Regions from separate parts of the Mycobacterium spongiae genome, predicted to be linked through region 2. Evidence: riboswitches for the same ligand, from Rfam matches in the RefSeq annotation. Region 2 holds a riboswitch; the other holds the start of a gene.
The links. Region 2 has a riboswitch for cobalamin ahead of F6B93_RS10840 (PPE family protein). Riboswitches for the same ligand answer to the same signal wherever they lie in the genome.

Region 1: another riboswitch for cobalamin. It lies ahead of metE (5-methyltetrahydropteroyltriglutamate--homocysteine S-methyltransferase); the one in region 2 lies ahead of F6B93_RS10840 (PPE family protein).

Annotation. Positions count from the first base shown of each region.
Region 1 is NZ_CP046600.1:4,259,182-4,269,302, reverse strand. Features, by position in the region: gene F6B93_RS17300 (DUF3556 domain-containing protein) at 1-1,691, shown strand, start outside; gene metE (5-methyltetrahydropteroyltriglutamate--homocysteine S-methyltransferase) at 1,688-3,979, opposite strand; cobalamin riboswitch at 4,116-4,333, opposite strand; gene F6B93_RS17290 (SDR family oxidoreductase) at 4,362-5,009, opposite strand; gene F6B93_RS17285 (SDR family oxidoreductase) at 5,025-5,867, opposite strand; gene F6B93_RS17280 (PPE family protein) at 6,283-7,467, shown strand; gene F6B93_RS23455 (hypothetical protein) at 7,527-7,661, opposite strand; gene F6B93_RS17275 (LLM class flavin-dependent oxidoreductase) at 7,667-8,596, shown strand; gene F6B93_RS17270 (beta strand repeat-containing protein) at 8,731-10,121, opposite strand, start outside.
Region 2 is NZ_CP046600.1:2,661,977-2,672,097, forward strand. Features, by position in the region: gene F6B93_RS10800 (class I adenylate-forming enzyme family protein) at 1-308, shown strand, start outside; gene F6B93_RS10805 (CBS domain-containing protein) at 367-795, opposite strand; gene F6B93_RS10810 (SDR family NAD(P)-dependent oxidoreductase) at 925-1,722, shown strand; gene F6B93_RS10815 (hypothetical protein) at 1,766-2,437, shown strand; gene F6B93_RS10820 (NYN domain-containing protein) at 2,446-3,342, opposite strand; gene fadD1 (fatty-acid--CoA ligase FadD1) at 3,434-5,020, opposite strand; gene F6B93_RS10830 (FAD-dependent oxidoreductase) at 5,231-6,463, shown strand; gene F6B93_RS10835 (Gfo/Idh/MocA family protein) at 6,512-7,510, shown strand; cobalamin riboswitch at 8,067-8,279, shown strand; gene F6B93_RS10840 (PPE family protein) at 8,523-10,121, shown strand, end outside.

The DNA of each region.
Region 1 (10,121 bases), 1.6 Mb from region 2:
GCACCCGCAGCGAAAAAATCCGTCCCATGGCGCGTCACTGGGCCGAAGTGGGATTCGGCACCCCGGTGGCGATGCACCTGTTCTACGTCGTCAAGATTGCGCTCTACATCCTCTTCGCCTGGTTGATCGTGTTCAGCACTAGAGGCATCAACGGGTTCACCGATGTCACGTCGTGGTATGCGGAGCCGATCGTCTTCCAGAAGGTCGTGCTCTACACGATGCTGTTCGAAGTGATCGGGCTGGGCTGCGGGTTCGGGCCGCTCAACAACCGGTTCTTCCCGCCGATGGGCTCAATCCTCTACTGGATGAGGTTCGGCACCATCCGGCTGCCACCGTGGCCGGGCCGCGTGCCGCTAACCAGGGGCACCAAGCGCACGCCGGTGGATGTCGCACTCTATGCGCTGCTGCTGACCATGTTGCTGTCGGCGCTGTTCACCGACGGTTCCGGCCCGGTACCGGAACTCGGCACCACGGTCGGGTTGTTGCCGAATTGGCAGATCGTAATCATCCTGATCATTCTCGGAGTCTTGGGATTGCGCGACAAAGTGATCTTCCTGGCCGCGCGCGGCGAGGTCTACGCCACGCTGACGGTCACCTTCCTGTTTGGCGGAGTCGACATGATCGTGGCTGCCAAACTGGTCTTTCTGGTGATCTGGCTGGGTGCGGCGACATCGAAGCTCAACCGCCACTTCCCGTTCGTGATCTCCACCATGATGTCCAACAACCCGCTGTTCCGGCCGCGGTTCATCAAGCGGATGTTCTTCAAGAAGTTCCCCGACGACCTGCGGCCCGGACACTTGTCGCAGTTCTTCGCCCACACCGGCACTCTCATCGAGATGGCCGTACCGGTGGTGCTGTTCCTATCGGACGCCGGCTGGCCGTTGACGGCGGCTGCGGCGATCATGATCGGGTTCCACCTGGCAATCCTGACGGCGATCCCAATGGGAGTGCCGTTGGAGTGGAACGTGTTCATGATCTTCGGCGTCCTGTCCCTATTCGTCGGGCATGCCAAGCTTGGGCTGAGTGATCTGAAAAACCCTGTGCCAGTGGCGATTCTGTTCGTGGTGATTGTGGGCATCGTGGTAGTCGGCAACCTGTTCCCGCGCAAGGTCTCGTTCCTGCCGGGCATGCGCTATTACGCGGGCAATTGGGACACCACGCTGTGGTGCCTCAAGCCGTCGGCGAACGAGAAGATCGGCAGGGGCATCGTCGCGATCGCCAGCATGCCGCAGGCACAGCTGGAGCGTTTCTACGGCAGTCCGGAAGCGGCCCAGATCCCGATCTACATGGGGTACGCGTTCCGCGGCTTCAACACGCATGGCAGGGCGCTGTTCACTCTGGCCCACCGAGCGATGGTCGGCGAAAACGAGGACGACTACGTCATCACCGACGGGGAACGGATCTGCAGCACCGCCATCGGGTGGAATTTCGGCGACGGCCATATGCACAACGAGCAGCTGATCGAAGCGATGCAGCAGCGCTGCCACTTCGAACCGGGAGAGGTGCGGGTCGTCCTGCTCGATGCGCAGCCGATTCACAAGCAGACTCAGCAGTACCGACTGGTCGACGCCGCGACTGGTGAGTTCGAGCGCGGCTATGTGCGGGTCGCCGACATGGTGACCCGGCAGCCCTGGGCCGACGATGTGCCGGTCCAGGTGCTGTCGGATGTCTCGGCCCCAGCGGCGGACTAGATTGCCGTCCGGACCTCCCGCGCAGCCCCAACCATGTGCTGCAGGGACGCGGTTACCTCTTCGACGTTGCGGGTCTTCAACCCGCAGTCGGGATTGACCCATAGCCGTCCAGCCGGCACCGCCCGCAACGCGGCACGCAGCGATTCCGCCATTTCGTTTGCGCTGGGCACTCGCGGGGAGTGGATGTCATAGACGCCTGGACCCACGCTGTTGGCGAAGCCGATGGCGTTCAGATCCTCGAGCACCTCCATATGGGAACGTGCCGCCTCGATAGAGGTGACGTCGGCATCGAGGTCGGCAATGGCTTCGATCACCTCGCCGAACTCCGAGTAGCACAGGTGGGTATGTATCTGAGTCGAGTCGGCTACGCCGGAGGTCGCCAACCGGAAGGCCGCTACGGCCCAGCGCAAGTACTCTCGCTGGTCCGCGCGTCGTAGCGGCAGCAGTTCGCGGAGCGCTGGCTCGTCGACCTGGATGACCGCGATGCCCGCGGACTGCAGATCCACGGTCTCATCGCGGATGGCCAGCGCTACCTGGTTGGCCGTCTCGCCCAGCGGTTGGTCGTCGCGGACGAATGACCACGCCAGGATCGTGACCGGTCCAGTCAACATGCCCTTGACCGGCCGGTCGGTCAGCGACTGCGCATAGGTGATCCAGTCGACCGTCATCGGATGGGTGCGGGACACGTCGCCGTAGAGGATCGGTGGGCGCACACAGCGGCTGCCGTAGGACTGCACCCAACCGTTCTCGGTGGCGAAGAAGCCCTCCAGCTGCTCGGCGAAGTATTGCACCATGTCGTTGCGCTCGGGCTCACCGTGTACCAGCACGTCGAGTCCCAGCCTTTCCTGCAAGGCAATGACATCGGCGATCTCGGCTTTCATCCGGCGGACGTACTCGGTCTCGTCGATCGCGCCGGCCCGCAAGGCCGCGCGGGCGGTGCGGATCGCCGCGGTCTGCGGGTAGGAGCCGATGGTCGTGGTCGGTAGCGATGGCAGGTGCAACCGCGCGTCCTGGCTGGCGCGGCGGTCGGCGGCGTTTCCTCGATGCGCGCCGGACGCGACGATTGCGTCGATGCGGGCGCGAACCTGCTCGCTATGCAGGCGCGGGTCGCGTTTGCGGGCCGCCACCGCGGCATTGGATGCCTCGATCGCTTCGGCGACCGCGTCGCGCCCGTCGGTCAGCGCACGCGCCAACACCACAACTTCGGCCACCTTTTCCGCCCCGAACGCCAGCCAGCTGCGCAGATCGTCATCCAGGTCGGTTTCTAGCTCCAGCGAATAGGGCACGTGGAGCGTCGAGCAAGACGTAGACACTGCGACCGTCGCCGCCGAACCCAGCAGCGTTGCCAGCCGGCTCAGCGCCGACTCCAGGTCCGTGCGCCAGATGTTGCGTCCGTCGACGATGCCGGCCACCAGTGTCTTGCTGGCCAGTTCTGGTGCCCCGACGATCGACGCCACTGCCGCGCGCGCACCTGCCACCAGGTCGACCCCGATCGCTTCGACGGGCGTGCGGGCTAAAGCCGCCAACGCTGCGCCCGGGTCACCGAAGTAGGTGGCGACGTGGATGGCCGGCCGGTTGGACATCGATCCCAGCGCGGTGTACGTCCGCTCGGCCAGCGCGGGCGCGTCGGCGCAGATATCGGTCACCAGCGCCGGCTCGTCGAGCTGCACCCACTGGGCGCCGCCGTCGGCGAGGAACGACAGCAGCTCCGAGTAGATCCCGACTAATTCCTCGAGCCGTTCGATGGGTCGGGGCGCACCGTCGACCGCCTTGCTCAGCAGCAGGAAGGTAACCGGCCCGATGACGACCGGGCGCGCCGGAATCCCCTGCCGGTGGGCCTCTTTCAGCTCGGACAGCACCTTGTCCGCGTTCAGCGTGAACCTGGTTGCCGGCCCAATCTCGGGAACCAGGTAGTGGTAATTGGTGTCGAACCACTTCGTCATCTCCAGCGGCGCGATGGTCTCGGTGCCGCGGGCGGCCGCAAAATAGCGGTCCAACTCGTCGGAGACCCCGAGTACTCGTTCCGGTAGCGCGCCAAGCAGAACGGCGGTGTCAAGCATCTGGTCGTAGTAGGAGAAGGTGTTCACCGGCACCGAGTCCAAGCCGGCGGCGGCCAGATCCGACCACGTGTCGCGGCGCAGGGTCGCGGCAACGGACTCCAGATCGGATCGACTAGTACGCCCGGCCCAGTAGCCCTCGGTCGCACGCTTGAGTTCGCGGTGCGGGCCGATACGGGGGGAGCCGGTAATGGTTGCAGTAAAAGGTTGACGACGGTCTAGCTGGGTCACGAGCTGTCCTTCAATCGACGGGATGGTCACCGCCCGTTGACACAGCGCCGATCCAGCTCGGGTGCGAATATGCGCACACACCATCGCCGGGTACGGCCACGCGCCCACTCCACGAGGCGATGAGCCGCCGGACGCGGCGCGCCCGGCACGGCTGGCAGGTCTTCGGACTTGCAGGCGCGCACTTCGGTGGTGCTCCTACTGGCCGTCGCTTCCCAGCCTCAGATTTCCTAAGGACCAGTGCTCTAAGACGGCGGTCGTTCCTGCATACCGCTGCGGGACAGTCCCGGATTCTCACCGGGTTCCCTCTCGCGACGCATCGTTGCTTCGCTCGATGCCGGCGCCAGCATCATGTGGCGACGGCAGACCAGCTGCGTGCTCCAGGTTACTCTGCGGCCACCAGCGCGTCGGTGATCGGGACATCTCCGTCGTTGAACTCGATGGTTCGGCCAATGGTCGAGGCGTCCCTCAGCGCTGCGGCCACAACAAGTGCGACATTTGCCCTTGCGACAGTGCCTTTTCCCGCACCCACAGCGATTCGGCCCGTCGCGGGTTCGAGCGTGAGCCGGCCCGGTCCCAGCACGGTCCAATCCAGGTCGCTGGCCCGTAGATGAGCATCCGCGGTCGCCTTGGCCTCCGCGTACGGAAAGAACGGATTGTCGATTGCCACGCCGTGGTTGGGACCCGCGCCGAAGTAGGAAACCATCACGAAACGACGAACGCCCGCTGGCGCGGCGGCATCGATCACCCGGATTGCGGCATCACGATCGACCGCGTACGTCCGCGCCGGGTTGCCGCCCCCTGCGCCAGCCGAAAAGACGACCGCATCGTGCCCGGCCAACAGTTGCGCCAGCGCGGCGGTATCGAGTTGTTCGATATCGGCCGCCACCGGCTTGGCGCCCGTCGCGGCGACGTCGTCGGAGTGATCGGGATTGCGGAAGACCGAACTGACTTGGTCGCCGCGTTCGGTCAGGATGCGGGCCAGTCGCAGTCCGATCTTGCCGTGGCCACCGATAACGATGATGCGCGCCATGACCCGACGCTACCGCTAGGGCAGCGGGGCGCGGCCCATGATCAGATCGATGATGGGTTTGCCGGGCGGGTACGCACCGGTGAGCGATGACATCGTGTGTCCGTAGTCCACCAGCATCGTGATTCCACTGATCCCGAAAGCGGCGGCGCTGTTGAGGAACGCCATGGCATCGCCCATCTGCTCCGGGGTATGGACCTTGGAGCCGGTTTCGTCCCGATAGTCCTGCGCAAAGGTGAGCCACAGGTCTGCGTTGGCCTGGGCCAGCGGGGTGTCGGTCGGACCGGGGCAAATGGCGTTGATGCGGATCCCCTTCTTCAAAAGGGGATAGGCCTGGGTCGCCACGTAGGCATTGATGGCCTTCTTGCTAAAGCCGTAATGGATGATGCCGTCGGCCTCGTGCGCCGATACCCAATCTTGGGCCGCCGCATAGTCGGGCGTGGCCAGAAACTCCAGCAGTCGCGGCAGATCGTTTTCCCACCCCATGCCGGCGACTGAGGAGATCAAACAGATCGCCGAGCCCGACGAGAGCAGGTTGTTGTCAAGCAGTCGCTTGATGAGATGGCGATGGCCGATGAAGTTGATCCTCATAAGGTCTGGACCATCTGCGACGCCGGCGGCAGAGAACACTGCGTGTACCGGTCCGCCGATCTGATCAATCGCCGAGTTGATTGAAGCGGGGTCGCGCAGATCCACGTTTATTGCGTGCGCGACGTCGTAGCGCACCGGCGCGTAATCCATCGCGACAACTTCGGCGCCGAGTTCTGCCGCTGTCTTGGCCGCGGCGGCGCCCATGCCCGTCGCGCCACCGACAACGAGCGCTCGCTTGCCGTCGTATCGGAAGCGGTCGATTGCAGTCATGATGCTCCCTCCTCGGACCGCCTGGCCTGCATCTCTGGAGAAGAACATATAGTTGATCTCAACACCGACCAATCGGGGGAGGCGGACTTGCTATGCACGGCGGCGCACCGCGGGACGGTGTCTCTCAAGGATTGGCGACGCGCGCTCTCTAGGCTGCGGTCGTGCCCGGTGCGCCTCGACAGCGATCGGGCCGCGGAAGTGATTGCGCAGAGATCTGATCTATGGTGATGAGACTGTCGAAGGAGGTTTCGCCAAAGTGCAGACTTTCGTGCGGGCATGCCGTACTATTCGGTTGGAGAAATAGTCGCCATAGGCGACTATTTCTATGAATGTCCTATGAATGGCTATCATCGGCGATAGCCGTTGGCCGTGTGACTACTGGATCCGCTTTGCGGGCTGCTGGGTTGGGGTTGTGATGATTCTGGATTTTTCGTGGTTGCCGCCGGAGATTAACTCGGCGCGGATTTTTGGTGGTGCGGGGTCGAGCCCGCTGTTCGTGGCGGCGGCGGCCTGGGACGGGTTGGCGGCGGATTTGGCAGGTTCGGCGACGTCGTTTCAGTCGGTGCTGAGCGGGTTGGCCAATGGCCCGTGGTCGGGTCCGGCGTCGGTGTCGATGGCGGCTGCGGCGGCACCGTATGTGGCGTGGTTGAGCGCTGCGGCGGGCCAGGCGGAGTTGTCGGCGGGCCAGGCGCGTGCGGCGGCGCTGGCGTTTGATGCGGCATTGGCCGCGACGGTGCATCCAGCGGCGGTGGCGGCCAACCGCACGGCGTTGATGTCGTTGGTGGCGACGAATTTCTTGGGTCAGAACACGCCGCTGATCGCGGCGACCGAGTTCGACTATGTGGAGATGTGGGCTCAGGACGTGGCCGCGATGGTGGGCTATGACGCGGGGGCGACGTCGGTGGCCGCGGCGTTGACGCCCTTTGGTGTGCCGCCGCTGGAGTTGGCGGGGTTGGGCGCTATTGGTGGGCAGGTCGCCGCTATTGGTGCGCAGGTGAATGGTCAGCTTGCCGGGATGGCCACGGCGGCGACGGGGGCGTTGTCGCCGGTGGTTCAGGGCGCGGCCGAGAGTTTGCCGGCGATGGCCTCGGCGGTGCCGGTGGAGACGGTGTTGGGGGCCTCGCAGGCGGTGGCGATGCCGGCCAGCATGCTTATTGGGCCGTTGATGCAGTTGGGGCAGACAGGCGCGACTGCGGGGACATTTGGGGCTGAGGCTGGCGGGTTGGCCGCCGCTGATGGTGCGTTGTTGGCCGGTGATGTTGCTCCGTTGGAGGGCCTGGGCGGTGCCGGGGCTTTGGGTTCGGGGATGGCCGGCGAATTGGGTAAGGCGCGGTTGGTGGGTGCGATGTCGGTGCCGCCGACGTGGGAGGGGTCGGTGCCCAAAGGGATCACCAGTTCGGCGGTGTCGGGGCTGGGTGCGATGCCGAATACGGCCGAGATGGCCGCGGCGGGTGGTCGCCCGATGGGGATGATGCCGATGCCCATGGGTATGGGTGGTGCTGGGGCTGGGGCGCCCGGCGGGATGTTGGGCCGTGGTGGGGCCAATCCGAATGTGGTGACCGCACGGCCCAGTGTGATCCCCCGGACCGGCATCGGATAGCGGCCCTAGCCAGAAGTGGCTGGGTCAGCCGCTGACGACATCTCTAAAATCCGGCGCTGTCAGCCCTTGACCGTGGCTAGTCCTACTTTGCCGGCTTTGTCAATGAGGGTGCGCCGGTAGTCGCTGCGGGGGCGGCGCTCCGCGGGGTTATAGGCCGGTCGGTCGTGGTTGTCGGTGGGTTGTGGGATGTTCACCAGTTATGAGTCTGCACGGCACGTTGAACTTCAGCGACCATAATTTCCCTCGACCGAAGGTCCGGCTCGGCTGCGTTTATCTGCCACAGTTCGGCCCTGAAAGGCTGGCTGCCACGGCTCGTGTTGCCGACGAAGCCGCGCTAGACGAGCTGTGGCTGTGGGAAGACTGCTTCCTATCCGGTGGTATCTCTGCTGCAGCCATTGCGCTATCTCACAGCGCTCGGCTCACCGTAGGGATCGGTGTGCTACCGGTACCCATGCGCAACGTAGCCCTCACCGCGATGGAGATCGCCACGCTGGATCGCGCCTTCCCTGGCCGGGTTCGGATTGGAGTTGGCCACGGCGTTCAGGATTGGATGGGCCAGATCGGTGGAAAGGTCAGCTCGCCGATGACCTTGCTACGCGAGTACGTCACCTGCTTGACTGCGCTGCTGGACGGAGAGGTTGTCTCTTACCACGGCCAATATATGTCCCTGAGTGATGTCCGCCTGGCGTGGCCTCCTGAAGGTGACGTTGACTTGCTCGTGGCCGCCAAAGGCCCCCTGACACTTCAACTCAGCGGAGAACTGGCCACCGGAACTGTCCTTGCAGATGGCACAGCGCCTGATGCGGTGCGCGCCGCGATCGGTCACATTGACCGGGGCCGAGCCAACCAATCTGCGATCAAGTCGCATTCGATCGTCACCTACGTGTTGTGCGCCACCGATCCGGATGCACGAACGGGTGTCGATGACGAAATCCTGGACTCGGGATTTGATGATCTCGCTCAAATCACCGCACCTGATGATGCCCCGGCTATAGCCGACGCTGCTCAGCGTTGGATCGACGCCGGAACAGACACCCTGGTCTTGCAACCCGCCGCCAACGTCGACATCGAGGACTTCGTCAGGTTCGTCGGTGCCCAGGTGCAACCACTGCTCCATCAAGTGCAATGAGCTGAGTGTGTCTCCTCGGTGTGCTGGGATCGACCTCGCGAACGCAACTCGGCCACGACCCCAGAGTTGGCGCAACGACGAGTCGCGAGTCAATGAGGAGGCGTTTCAGGCCTGGCCCCGTGCCCGTTGCGGTTCTAGTTGTTGAAACCGGATTGGTTGTCGCCGGAGTTGTCGAATCCCGAGCTGTTGTCGCCCGAGTTCTGCACGCCCGAGCTGCCGTTGCCAGAGTTGTCCAACCCCGTGTTGGAGCTGCCGCCGTTGAAGATGCCGGTGTTGTTGGTGCCGGAGTTGAGGAAGCCGACGTTGGTGTCGTCACCGAAGTTGCGCAGGCCCGAGTGGCCGATGGCCCCGCCGCCGGTGTTGGCGTTCTGGAATCCGGAGTTGCCATCACCGGAGTTGAAGAAGCCCGAGTTGCCGGTGCCGGTGTGCCCGAAGCCCGAGTTCGGCCCGACTTGATCGACGGTGCTGCCGATATTGGTGTTCAGATCACCGGAGTTGAGCAGGCCGGTGTTGGTGCTACCGGAGTTGGCCCACCCGGTGTTGGTGTCGCCGGAGTTGAGGTCGCCGGTGTTCAGGGAGCCTGAGTTGAAGCTGCCGGTGTTGGTGCTGCCGGCGTTGCCGAAGCCCAGGTTGAAGCTGCCGGCGTTGCCGTTGCCCATGTTCGAGCTGCCAGCGTTCCAGTGGCCGAAGTTGATGCTGCCGGCGTTGCCGTAGCCGGTGTTCGTGCTGCCGGCGTTCCAGAAACCGGTGTTGGTGGCGCCGGCGTTGCCGAAGCCGGTGTTGCCGTCGCCGGAGTTGAAGAAGCCGACGTTGTTGCTGCCGGAGTTGAAGAAACCGATGTTGTTGTCTCCGGAGTTGCCGAAGCCCATGTTGCCGATACCGGTGTTCAGTGCGCCGATGCCGATCTGGTTGTCGCCGGTGAGCCCGAAGCCGATGTTGTTGTTGCCGTTGTTGGCAAAGCCCAGGTTGAAGTCGCCGAGGTTGCCGAAGCCGATGTTGGTGCTGCCGTTGTTTCCAAAGCCGATGTTGAAGGAACCGAGGTTGCCTTTGCCGATGTTGGAGCTCCCCAGGTTGCCGCTACCCCAGTTGAAGCTGCCGAGGTTGCCGAAGCCGTAGTTGCCGTCGCCGGCATTGCCGCTACCGAGGTTGAGGTCGCCGATGTTGCCCCAACCGAAGTTGGTGCTGCCTTCGTTGCCGCTGCCCCAGTTGAAGAACCCAATGTTTCCGCTGCCCCAGTTGGCGTTGCCGGTGTTGCCGCTGCCGTGGTTTGCGTTGCCGATGTTTCCGAGGCCGTGGTTGAAGGAGCCGATGTTTCCGCTGCCCAGGTTGTACTCGCCGATGTTGCCGATGCCCACGTTGAAGACCGGAACGTCGATCGCGGGCAGGGCCGCGGCGAGCGCGGCAGCCGTTGTGGTGAGCTGGGTTCCCACGCTGGCCGCGGTCGCAAACAAGATAGTGGACAAGTCGAAGAATCCCGACTGCATATCACCGGTATTGAAGAACCCCGAGCTCTCGGTACCCAAGT
Region 2 (10,121 bases):
GCAAGAACATCAGCGCGCCACAGGTCGAAGCTGCCGCCATGACCCATCCCGCGATCGTGGTGGCCGCGGCGGTCGCGATGCCCGACCAGACGTTCGGCGAGAAGGTATGCCTCTACGCAGAGCTTGCTGACCATCACACCGTCGATCTGGCTGGGCTGGTCGACTACCTGATGGCCCAGGGCGTTTCCAAGGAAATCCTGCCGGAACGACTCATTGCAATCGACGAACTCCCACGATCACCGGGCGGCAAGATCGCCAAAGGCCGGCTTCGCGACGATATTCGTGTGAGGACGCAGACCGGCAGGTGAAGGCGGGCACCGGGCGCGGCCGTTCGGCGGGCTGCATCGGCCGCGCGCGGTTAGGCGGTCAGCCGATCGTGGGCTCCGCGTCGGCGCTGTATACGCCGAGCAGGTCGCGGGCCGAGACGATGCCAACAAGCGCGCCATCGCGCTCCACCAGGATATGGCGGATATAGCGGTCCATCATCCGGGTCGCCACTTCGTCGACGGTGGCGTCAGCGTCACACCACACCAACGTGGTGCTGGCCACGTCGGCGGCTCGGACGGCGGCAACGTCCCTCCCGGCAGCCACGACCCGAACGATGTCGCGCTCGCTGACCAGCGCAGTGGGTGGGTCGTCGTCGCCGACGACGACGGCGCCGATGTTGTCGGCGACCATCGCGTTGGCAATCTCGACGACGGTCGCGCCAGCATCGACACGCACGACAGGGTCGCCGGTGACGGTGTCGATCGGGATGGATCCGGCAGCGGGGAAAGCAGAGGAAGAAGCGGTCACGCGGTCATGCTCACCCAGACCCACACGCGCGCTCTAGTGACTTGGGTCCTCAATTCAGGTGGCCTTTGTTGGTCGACGGCTGACCCCGACGCATGCTGGAACCCCGAACGATCGACTACCGTCGCCGACATGGAGTTGATGGGAAAGACTGTTCTGCTCACGGGTGCAACTGGTGGTCTCGGGCGTGCGATCGCCACCGCGCTGGCTGGCCGCGGGGCGCACCTTATCGTGAGCTCGCGCAAGCCCCAGGAGCTCGACGAGCTGGCCGCCGCGCTGGCTGGCGATGGCCACCGAACGATCGTCAGCGACCTTGCGGAGCCAGATGCGGCCCCTCGGCTGCTTACCGCAGCGGGCCAGATCGACATTCTGGTCGCCAATGCGGCATTGCCCGCCTCCGGCAAGCTGGACAGCTTCACCGCCGGAGAAACCGCGCGCGCACTGCGAGTCAACCTCGAGGCACCGATACAGATGACGCGGGAGCTGATCCCGAGGTTCACCGAGCGCGGATCCGGGCACTTCGTCTACATTTCCTCGCTCTCGGGCAAGACAGCGACGGCACGAGCCTCGCTCTACGCCGCGACAAAATTTGGCATCCGTGGCTTCGCGCTGTGCCTGCGCGATGACCTGCGGCCGGCCGGCGTGGGAGTTTCGGTAGTGAGTCCCGGAGCGATCAGCGGTGCCGGGATGTTCGCCGACTCCGGAGCCGACGCGCCGCCGTTGATCGGCACCGGCACGCCCGAGCAGGTGGGCGCGGCGGTCGTCACCGCGATTGAGCGCAATCGCAGCGAGGTTACCGTGGCGCCGATGCGCCAAAAGGTGTTGGCGCGAGTCGCCGCGAACGCGCCGGAGGTCATGTCGCGTCTTTCCGCCGGCATCGCGGTCAGGTTCGCCGACCAAGTGGCCGCTGGCCAGATCCAGAAGCGGTAGGCGCAAGGATCCTTCGCCTCGGCAATGGTGGCATCCTGGCCTGGTGGGGCTGTTGTTTCGGTTGGCCGAGTTGCTGGTCGTGATCGTGCCGCTGATCGGCGTGCTCTACGCCGGCTTCAAAGCGTTCTCTTCGTACGCTCGACGCGTGGGAGAGGCGCCCGCGAGCCCAGCGCCGGAAAAGACTTCGGAGTTCGACCGTCCCGCCGGCGGAGACGACGCGGCGCGGTGGCGGGCGATTGCGCGCGCGGTCGGCGCCCATGAGGGAACCGACGCACGCTGGCTCGAGTACGAGCTCGACACCGCCAAGCTGTTGGACTTCCCTGTCATGACGGACATGCGGGAACCGCTGACGATGGGCTTCCACAAGGCCAAACTGCGGGCCGAATTTCACAAGCCACCGCGTGCTGAGGATCTGCTCGACGACCCGGAGGCAGCTCGCCAGTATTTGGATGCGGTCGAACACTATGTGACGGCGTTCGATGCCGCCGAAGCCGAGGCGGTGCGCAGGCGCCGAGCCGACTTCTCCCGTGACGAACAGCAGCGGATAGCGCGCGCCCAGAACCTGCTGCGGCTAGCAGCCGATGCCGCGGCGACACCGCAGGAACGTGAGCGGGCCTACGGTTTGGCGCGCCAGGAACTCGAGGGTCTTATCGTCTTGCCGGACAGCACCCGAGCTGCCATCGAGCGTGGAATCGCCGGCGAGATCGACAAGTAACGCAAACTCTAGGAATCCGCGTCGCTCTTCAAGCGCACCAGCCGGGTTGTGCTGCTCTCGTCGAGGTCGACGAGGTCGTTGCGCGAGCGCAGGAAGTCGCTGAATGACTTGAAGCCCAGTGACTTCTCGCTGAAGGACGGGTCCATCCGCTTCATCTGCGCCTTGACCACGGAATTGTGCAGCCAGTCGGCGTCATCCTTTTCCTGGGCCATGCGAAGCGCGCGTTCGAGCAATCCGGTGGCGGCAGCCTGTGGGTCCGGCTGCGCTGGCTCTTCGTCGAGTTCGGCGGCGGTCGCGCGGCGTCGGCGCTTCTTCAGCTGCGGCGCTGTGGGAATCGGCGAGATTCCCGGGAGCGCGTCATAGGTCACAAACTCGTCGCACGCGGCGGCCAGCGACTGGCTGCTGGCGCCAGCTATGCCAATGCCGACAACGTATCGGCCGAGGCGCTTGCAGCGCTGAGCGAGTGCGATGTAGTCGGAATCTCCGCCGACGATGACCGCGTGCGTCAGGTCGGGCAGCCGGAACATGTCCTCGACCGCGTCGACGGCCAAACGAATGTCGGCGCCGTTTTTCCCGTAGACCGTTGCCGGGAACAATTGCACGAGATCGACCGCGCGGGCGACGAGCTGCCCGTGATAGGACGCATTGACGTCGGCGGACCAATCCGCATACGCGCGGGTGAGCACGAGGGTGCCGAACGAGGAGGCGAAGTCCATGATTGCGCTGAGGTCAACCGTCGCTTGCCGCAGCCGTTCTTTGTCCAAACCCTTTGCCTTGTCCCGCTGGAACGTGTTGCGGCCGTGCACCTGGTCGTAGCGGGAGATGACGATATTGTCGAAGTCGAAGTAGACGGCCACCCGGGTGGTACTCGGTTCGGTCCTGGATTCGGTCGTAGAGTCGGTCATAGTCGTCATCGTGCGCCACTGAAGCGTCAATCATCGACGAAACGCCGAGGATAGCCCAAACTCGCATTCCCGGGCGAGACCACTAGCGTTGCTAAGCTGAACCTTCCTGGCGGTAGGCGGTGCCGCGCACGTCGCGCACCCACAATGTTTCGTCCTTGCCCACGACCGTGCCTTGCGCGGCGAGCTCGCGCTTGAGCACCTTGTGTGTCACCGTGCTGGGCAAGTCGCCGGCGATGCGGATGTATCGCGGGCGGGCCTTGGGGGACAGGTCGGGCTGAGCGTCGAGGAATGCGCAAAACGAGTCTGGTTCCAGAGTGCAGCCCGCATTGAGAACGATCGCGGCCATGACCTGATCGCCCACGTGTTCGTCCGGGACGGCGTATACGGCTACACGATTGACAGCATTGTGGCGCAATAAGATTCGCTCGATCGGTGCGGCCGCCATGTTCTCGCCGTCCACCCGCATCCAATCGGCGGTGCGCCCGGCGAGATAGATCCATCCCTCGGCGTCTCGGTACGCCAGGTCCCCGGACCAATACATGCCGTGACGCAGCCGTTCGGCGTTGGCCTCGGGGTCGTTGTAGTAGCCGGTGAAGAAGCCCGATCCGACCGTGTTGACCAGTTCTCCCACGGCGTCGTCGGCGTTGGCCAGCGCCCCGTTGTCGTCAAAACGCGCAACAGCGCACTCGGTGACCGTGTCACTGTTGTACACCGCGACACCGTCGGCGCCCTTGCCGATCGAACCGCGGGGTGTGCCGGGCTCGCGAATCACGATGACCGCATTCTCGGTGGAGCCGAAACCATCCTCGACCTGCACGGCGAACCGGCGCGAGAACTCCTCGATGTCTTTGTCGTTGGCCTCGTTGCCGAATGCGGCTCGCAGCGGGTTATCGGCGTCATCGTGTCGTTCCGGTGTGGCAAGAATGTAGGCGAGAGGTTTGCCGACATAGTTCATGTAGGTGGCGTCGTACCGCCGGATGTCGGCGAGGAAGTTGGTCGCCGAGAACTTGGCCGGCGCGATCGCGGCGCCGGAGACCACGGCGGGCGCCCACCCCGCCACGACCGCGTTGGAATGAAACAGCGGCATCGACACATAGCAGGTGTCCTGTGCGGTGAGGGCGAAGCGTTCGGTCAGCCTGCGGCCGGCGAACACCGCCATCAAGTGCGACACCTGCACCGCCTTGGGATTGCCCGAGGTTCCGGAGGTGAAGATCATCATGAACGGGTCCATCATCTCGACCAGTCGATGCGGAACCAAGGGTCCAGCACCGGCGACGAGTTCCGACCAGTGCGCCGCCGAGGTGTCAATGATCCGAGCGTCCGCGACGTCCACGCCGTCCAACAGCGCCCGGTGGTCGGCATCGGTCACGACGATCTGGCAATCGGCTCGTGTGATGTCGTCGGCCAGCGCCTGGCCTCGGCGCGTGGTGTTCAGACCGCACAGCACGTAGCCGCCCAGCCCGGCCGCGGCGATCTGGGCCACCATTTCGGGGGTATTGCCCAGCAGCGTGCCGATGTGCATCGGGCGGCCCGGATCGGCGGCAGCAATCAGGGTCGCGGCCCGGGCGGTCGACTCCGCCAGATACTGCTGCCAGGTCCAGCGCACATCACGATATTTCACCGCGATCGCGGGATCTGATAGGCGCTGTCGTAAGAGCGCTTGAATCGTGTCCGTCATGAATCCGATCCCCTCCGCGTAGCAGGTCGCGGCCGTGACTTCGGGCCCAGTCTTTTGCGGGCCGCTGCGTGACAACAAGATCACCACAATGGCTTGCCCGCCCGGTGGCCAGGCTCGGCGGCCGACGCGGCCTCAAGGCTCGCCGACGCCGGCCGGACCGATGATGGCGTGTTGGGGAGGCGCGTTGCGGGCCCCTATGCTTGAGCAACCATGAGTGAGACAACCACATGCGCGATCGTTGGTGGCGGCCCGGCTGGGATGGTCCTCGGGCTGTTGCTGGCTCGGGCCGGCGTAGAGGTCACCCTCCTGGAGAAGCATGGTGACTTTCTGCGCGACTTTCGTGGCGACACCGTGCACCCCACCACGATGCGACTCCTCGATCAGCTGGGTCTATGGGAGCGCTTTTCGGCCCTGAACTACAGCGAGGTGCACAAAGGGACGCTGGATTCGAACGGGCGCTCGGTGACCTACATCGACTTCGGCCGTCTGCGACGCCAACCCCATCCCTATATCGCGATGGTGCCGCAATGGGACCTGCTGAACTTGCTCGCCGAAGCTGCCCAAGCCGAGCCGACCTTCACGCTGCGGATGAAGACCGAGGTGACCGGGCTGCTCCACGAGGGCGGCAAGGTTACCGGAGTGCGTTATCAGGGCACCGACGGTCCGGGTGAGTTGCGCGCTGAGTTGACTGTGGCCTGCGACGGTCGGTGGTCGATCGCCCGACACGAAGCCGGCCTCAAGGCGCATGACTATCCCGTGGACTTCGATGTGTGGTGGTTCAAATTGCCGCACGAAGGCGAAGGGCACTTCTCTTTCTTGCCGCGCTATGGCCCCGGCAAAGGGCTCGGCGTAATACCCCGCGAAGGGTACTTCCAGATCGCGTATATCGGGCCGAAGGGCAGTGACGCCGAGCTGCGCGAGCGGGGTATCGAGCAGTTTCGTAACGAAGTTCTTGCGCTGTTGCCCGAAGCGGCCGAGTCGGTGGCCGGTCTCACGTCGATGGATGAGGTCAAGCACCTTAACGTCCAGGTGAATCGATTGCGTCGGTGGCACGTTGATGGGTTGTTGTGCATCGGCGACGCGGCGCACGCGATGTCCCCGGTCGGAGGGGTCGGCATCAACCTGGCCGTGCAAGATGCCGTCGCGGCGGCGACCGTGTTGGCCGATCCGCTGCGCAGGCACCGGGTGACATGTCGCGACCTGGCGGCGGTCCGTCGTCGTCGGGTGGTTCCCACCGCGGTGACCCAAGCGGTGCAACGGATGTTGCACCGCAGGTTGCTCGGCCCGCTGCTGCGTGGTGCGGACCCCACCCCTCCGGCGATGCTGCTTCGCCTGGTCGAGCGGCTGCCGTGGCTCTCGGGGCTACCTGCCTACTTCGTCGGTGTCGGGGTGCGGCCCGAGAACGCCCCGGCGTTCGCCCGTCGCGGCGGCCCTACCAGCTAGCCTGCTCAGGCGGCGGCGACCGGTCCGCTTAGGTGCTAGCGTCTGTGCGTGACTGGACACGGGGCACCGGTGCGGATCGGCATTCTGGGCGCGGCCAACATCGCGCCGGCGGCGGTCATCAAGCCGGCCGCGGGCCACGTCGAGGCCCTTGTCGCCGCGGTGGCAGCACGCGACCCGTCACGGGCGCAGGCCTTTGCCACCAAACACGGGATCGCCCGGGTCCACGACAGCTACGAGGCACTGATCGCCGACCCGGCCCTCGACGCCGTCTACATTCCGCTGCCCAATGGCTTGCACGGCGAATGGACTCGGGCTGCATTGGCGGCCGGTAAGCACGTGCTGTGCGAAAAACCGTTTACCGCCAATGCCGCCGAAGCTGCTGAGATCGCCGAACTGGCCGCCGCCTCGGATCGGGTAGTGATGGAGGCCTTCCATTACCGCTACCATCCGCTGACGTTGCGCATCGAACAGATCATCGGGTCCGGCGAACTGGGCACGCTGCAGCGGGTGGAGACGGCGATGTGCTTCCCGCTGCCAAAGTTCTCCGACATCCGCTACAACTACTCGCTTGCCGGCGGCGCGACGATGGATGCCGGTTGCTACGCGGTTCATATGGCCCGCCTGTTCGGCGGAGAGAGCCCGGAAGTGGTTTCGGCACAGGCGAAGACGCGCGATCAACAGGTGGACCGTGCCATGACGGCCGAGCTGCGTTTTGCTGGTGGGCACACGGGCCAGGTCCGTTGCTCGATGTGGTCGTCGGACCTGCTCAACATCAGCGCCAGGGTGGTTGGCGATCGCGGCGAGCTGAGAGTGCTCAATCCCGTTGTTCCCCAGTTTTTCCACCGGCTGACGGTGCGGGCAGCACGCGGCAAAAGGGTGGAACGTTTTCCACGTCGGCCGTCCTACGCCTATCAACTCGACGCATTTGCCGGCGCTGTGTTGCACGGGCGAGCGGTCACGACGACGCCGGAGGATGCGGTCAAGAACATGACCGTCATCGATGCGATCTACCAAGCCGCCGGGCTCCCACTGCGCAACCCGAGTTAACACCCTGCCCAGTGCGGCTTTGACACCGAGCACGCTCGTGGCAAAGGCGAGTGGCCGGATCGAGAACGACGCTCCTGCAACGCGAGTACCGTGGAAGTCACGCGCGGTCGGTGGCGGTTCGGATTAAACGCCAGTGCGATGTTGGTTGGGCCGCTCGTTAGGGGGATCAGTGATGAATATCAAGAAAATCGGAGGGACGGTCGGACTCGCCGGCCTGCTGGGTGCCGTATCGCTGGGGCTCGGTCCGGGCATCGCGCAGGCCGATCCCGGGCCGCGAATCCCACGACCACCGGGACCGCATGTCGACCATCCGATCAACCCGCGTCCGTTATCGCCGGGGCACATCAAGCAGGTCTGCCCCTGGCACTCACCGCCGGGCCACTGGATTGGGGGGCCGCACGGGATACCCTGCACCTGAACAGATTCGCTGCGAACACCACCGGGAAGGCGCGCCGTGGCTGGCTGAGCGTTCCCTGTGACTCACCTGTGACGGCTGGGCTGAATATGCGGCGTCGACTAGCGTAAAGCCCGCAGCTGGTTTGCTGGCGGCATCTGCGTGTCGTCAGCATCAATCGGCGACCGCTTATTCAGGTTCGCCGTGAGAGGGAACCCGGTGTGAATCCGGGACTGTCCCGCAGCGGTATGCAGGAACGAACGCCGTCATCGGCACTGGCCCACAGCTCTGGGGCCGGGAAGCGACGGCCAGTAGGCGCAGCGTTTTGGCTGCGTGCCTGTGAGTCCGAAGACCTGCCAGTTGCGCCGGGCGAGTGTCGCCCGGCGCGCGTCGCCTCGTGGATCGGGCGGACGGCCATCGCGAAGAGCAGGGTTGCGCTGATTGGAGCGCCGGTGATCAGCTCTCGCGGCTGCAACGTCCCATCGGGCGGCGGGCATCCCGTCGTATCGGAGGACGTTTGATGGTAGGCCGAGCCCCGAGAGGCCATGCAGCGAGCTGCGATGGCCTATGCGGCGTCGACCGGCATCCGGGTGCTGGCGGTGGTCGATGACCGCACCGATGTGGCTGGCGTCGCCGCCGGAGGTGCATTCGGTGCTGCTGAGTAGCGGCCCCGGACCCGGCCCGCTGCTGGCCTCGGCGGCGCAGTGGAGTTCGCTCAGCGTCACCTACACCGACGCAGCTGACGAGTTGGCCATTTTGCTCGGTGATGTGGCGGCCGGCGCCTGGGAGGGGCCGACATCTGGGTCCTATGTGGCGGCCCACGCGCCGTATCTCGCGTGGCTCATGCAGGCCGGCGCCGACAGCGCCGCGATGGCCGCCCAACAACAAGCCACGGCCGTCGCCTACTCCACTGCCTTGGCCGCGATGCCGACGATGGCGGAGCTGGCCGGCAATCACGCCACTCACGCAGTGCTGACGGCCACGAACTTCTTTGGTATCAACACCATCCCAATCGCGCTCAACGAAGCCGACTACGTCCGGATGTGGATTCAGGCCGCCACCGTCATGGGTACCTACCAGGTAGCCTCGACCGCGGCTGTTGCCGCCACACCGCAGACCACACCGGCCCCCCCGATCGTGAAAGTCGACGGGCAGGCGGTCGCAGCCGCCCAAGCAGCAACGTCGCCCGCCGACAATCTCAGTCCGTTCGAACAATGGCTGCTGCGGATCTACACCGAGTTCTACAACGCGGTACTACAACCGTTTGTTGACTGGGTGGCGAACATCCCGTTTCTGCAAGCCATGTTTTCTGGCATCGATCCTTTTCTGCTCATTCTCGGTAATCCGCTGACCTACCTCAGCCCGGCGAACATCGCGTTCGCCCTCGGCTTCCCGATGGATATCGGTACCTACGTGGCTCTGCTGTCGCAAACATTCGCCTTCATCGCTGCGGACCTGGCTGCTGCGTTCGCCACCGGTAACCCGGTCACCATCGGCTTCACCATCCTGTTCACCGGCGTCGAAGCCGTTGGGACGATCATCACCGATACGATCGCGTTGCTGAAGACCCTGCTCGAACAGACCGTTGGGCTGCTCCCGGCGCTGCTGCCGCTGCTGACCTCGCCGTTACTGGCGTCGGGTGCGGTGCTCGCACCGATCGGCGCCAAGGGTGTGGCGGCGCTGGTTGCCGTGCCGCCACCGCCGCCACCGGTCGCGCCCGCCGCACCGCCGCTGGCAGCGCTTGCGCCAAGCGGACCCACGTCGGCGCCAGCCCCGACGCCGGCCCCCGTCGAGGCGACCGCCGCGGCACCGGCGCCGGGCCCGCCACCGCCAGCGGCTACCGCTCCACCCTCGGTGACCGGTGCCGGCGTGGGCGCGCACATGAACGGCCTTGCCTACCTGGTGGGCGACCTGGATTCGGCAGCTAAGCGGGCCGCGGGCACCGCCGCCAGGAGAAAGGCACCGCAACCGGACAGCGCCGAGGTACCCGAGGCCGCGGCGACCCCTCAGGAGCAGCAGCCGCGTCGCCCACCGCGCCGGCGGGCGAAGGCCCAGAAGCTCGGTCGCGGCTACGAGTATGCCGACTTGGAGGACGACGCCGACGTGCCAGCTGCCGCGGCTTGCTCCGCGAACAAAGACCGGTTGGCCGCGGTGGTCGCCTCCGATGACTGCGCCGGAATCCTGGGGTTTGCTGGGGTGGCGCAGAAGAACGGTGCC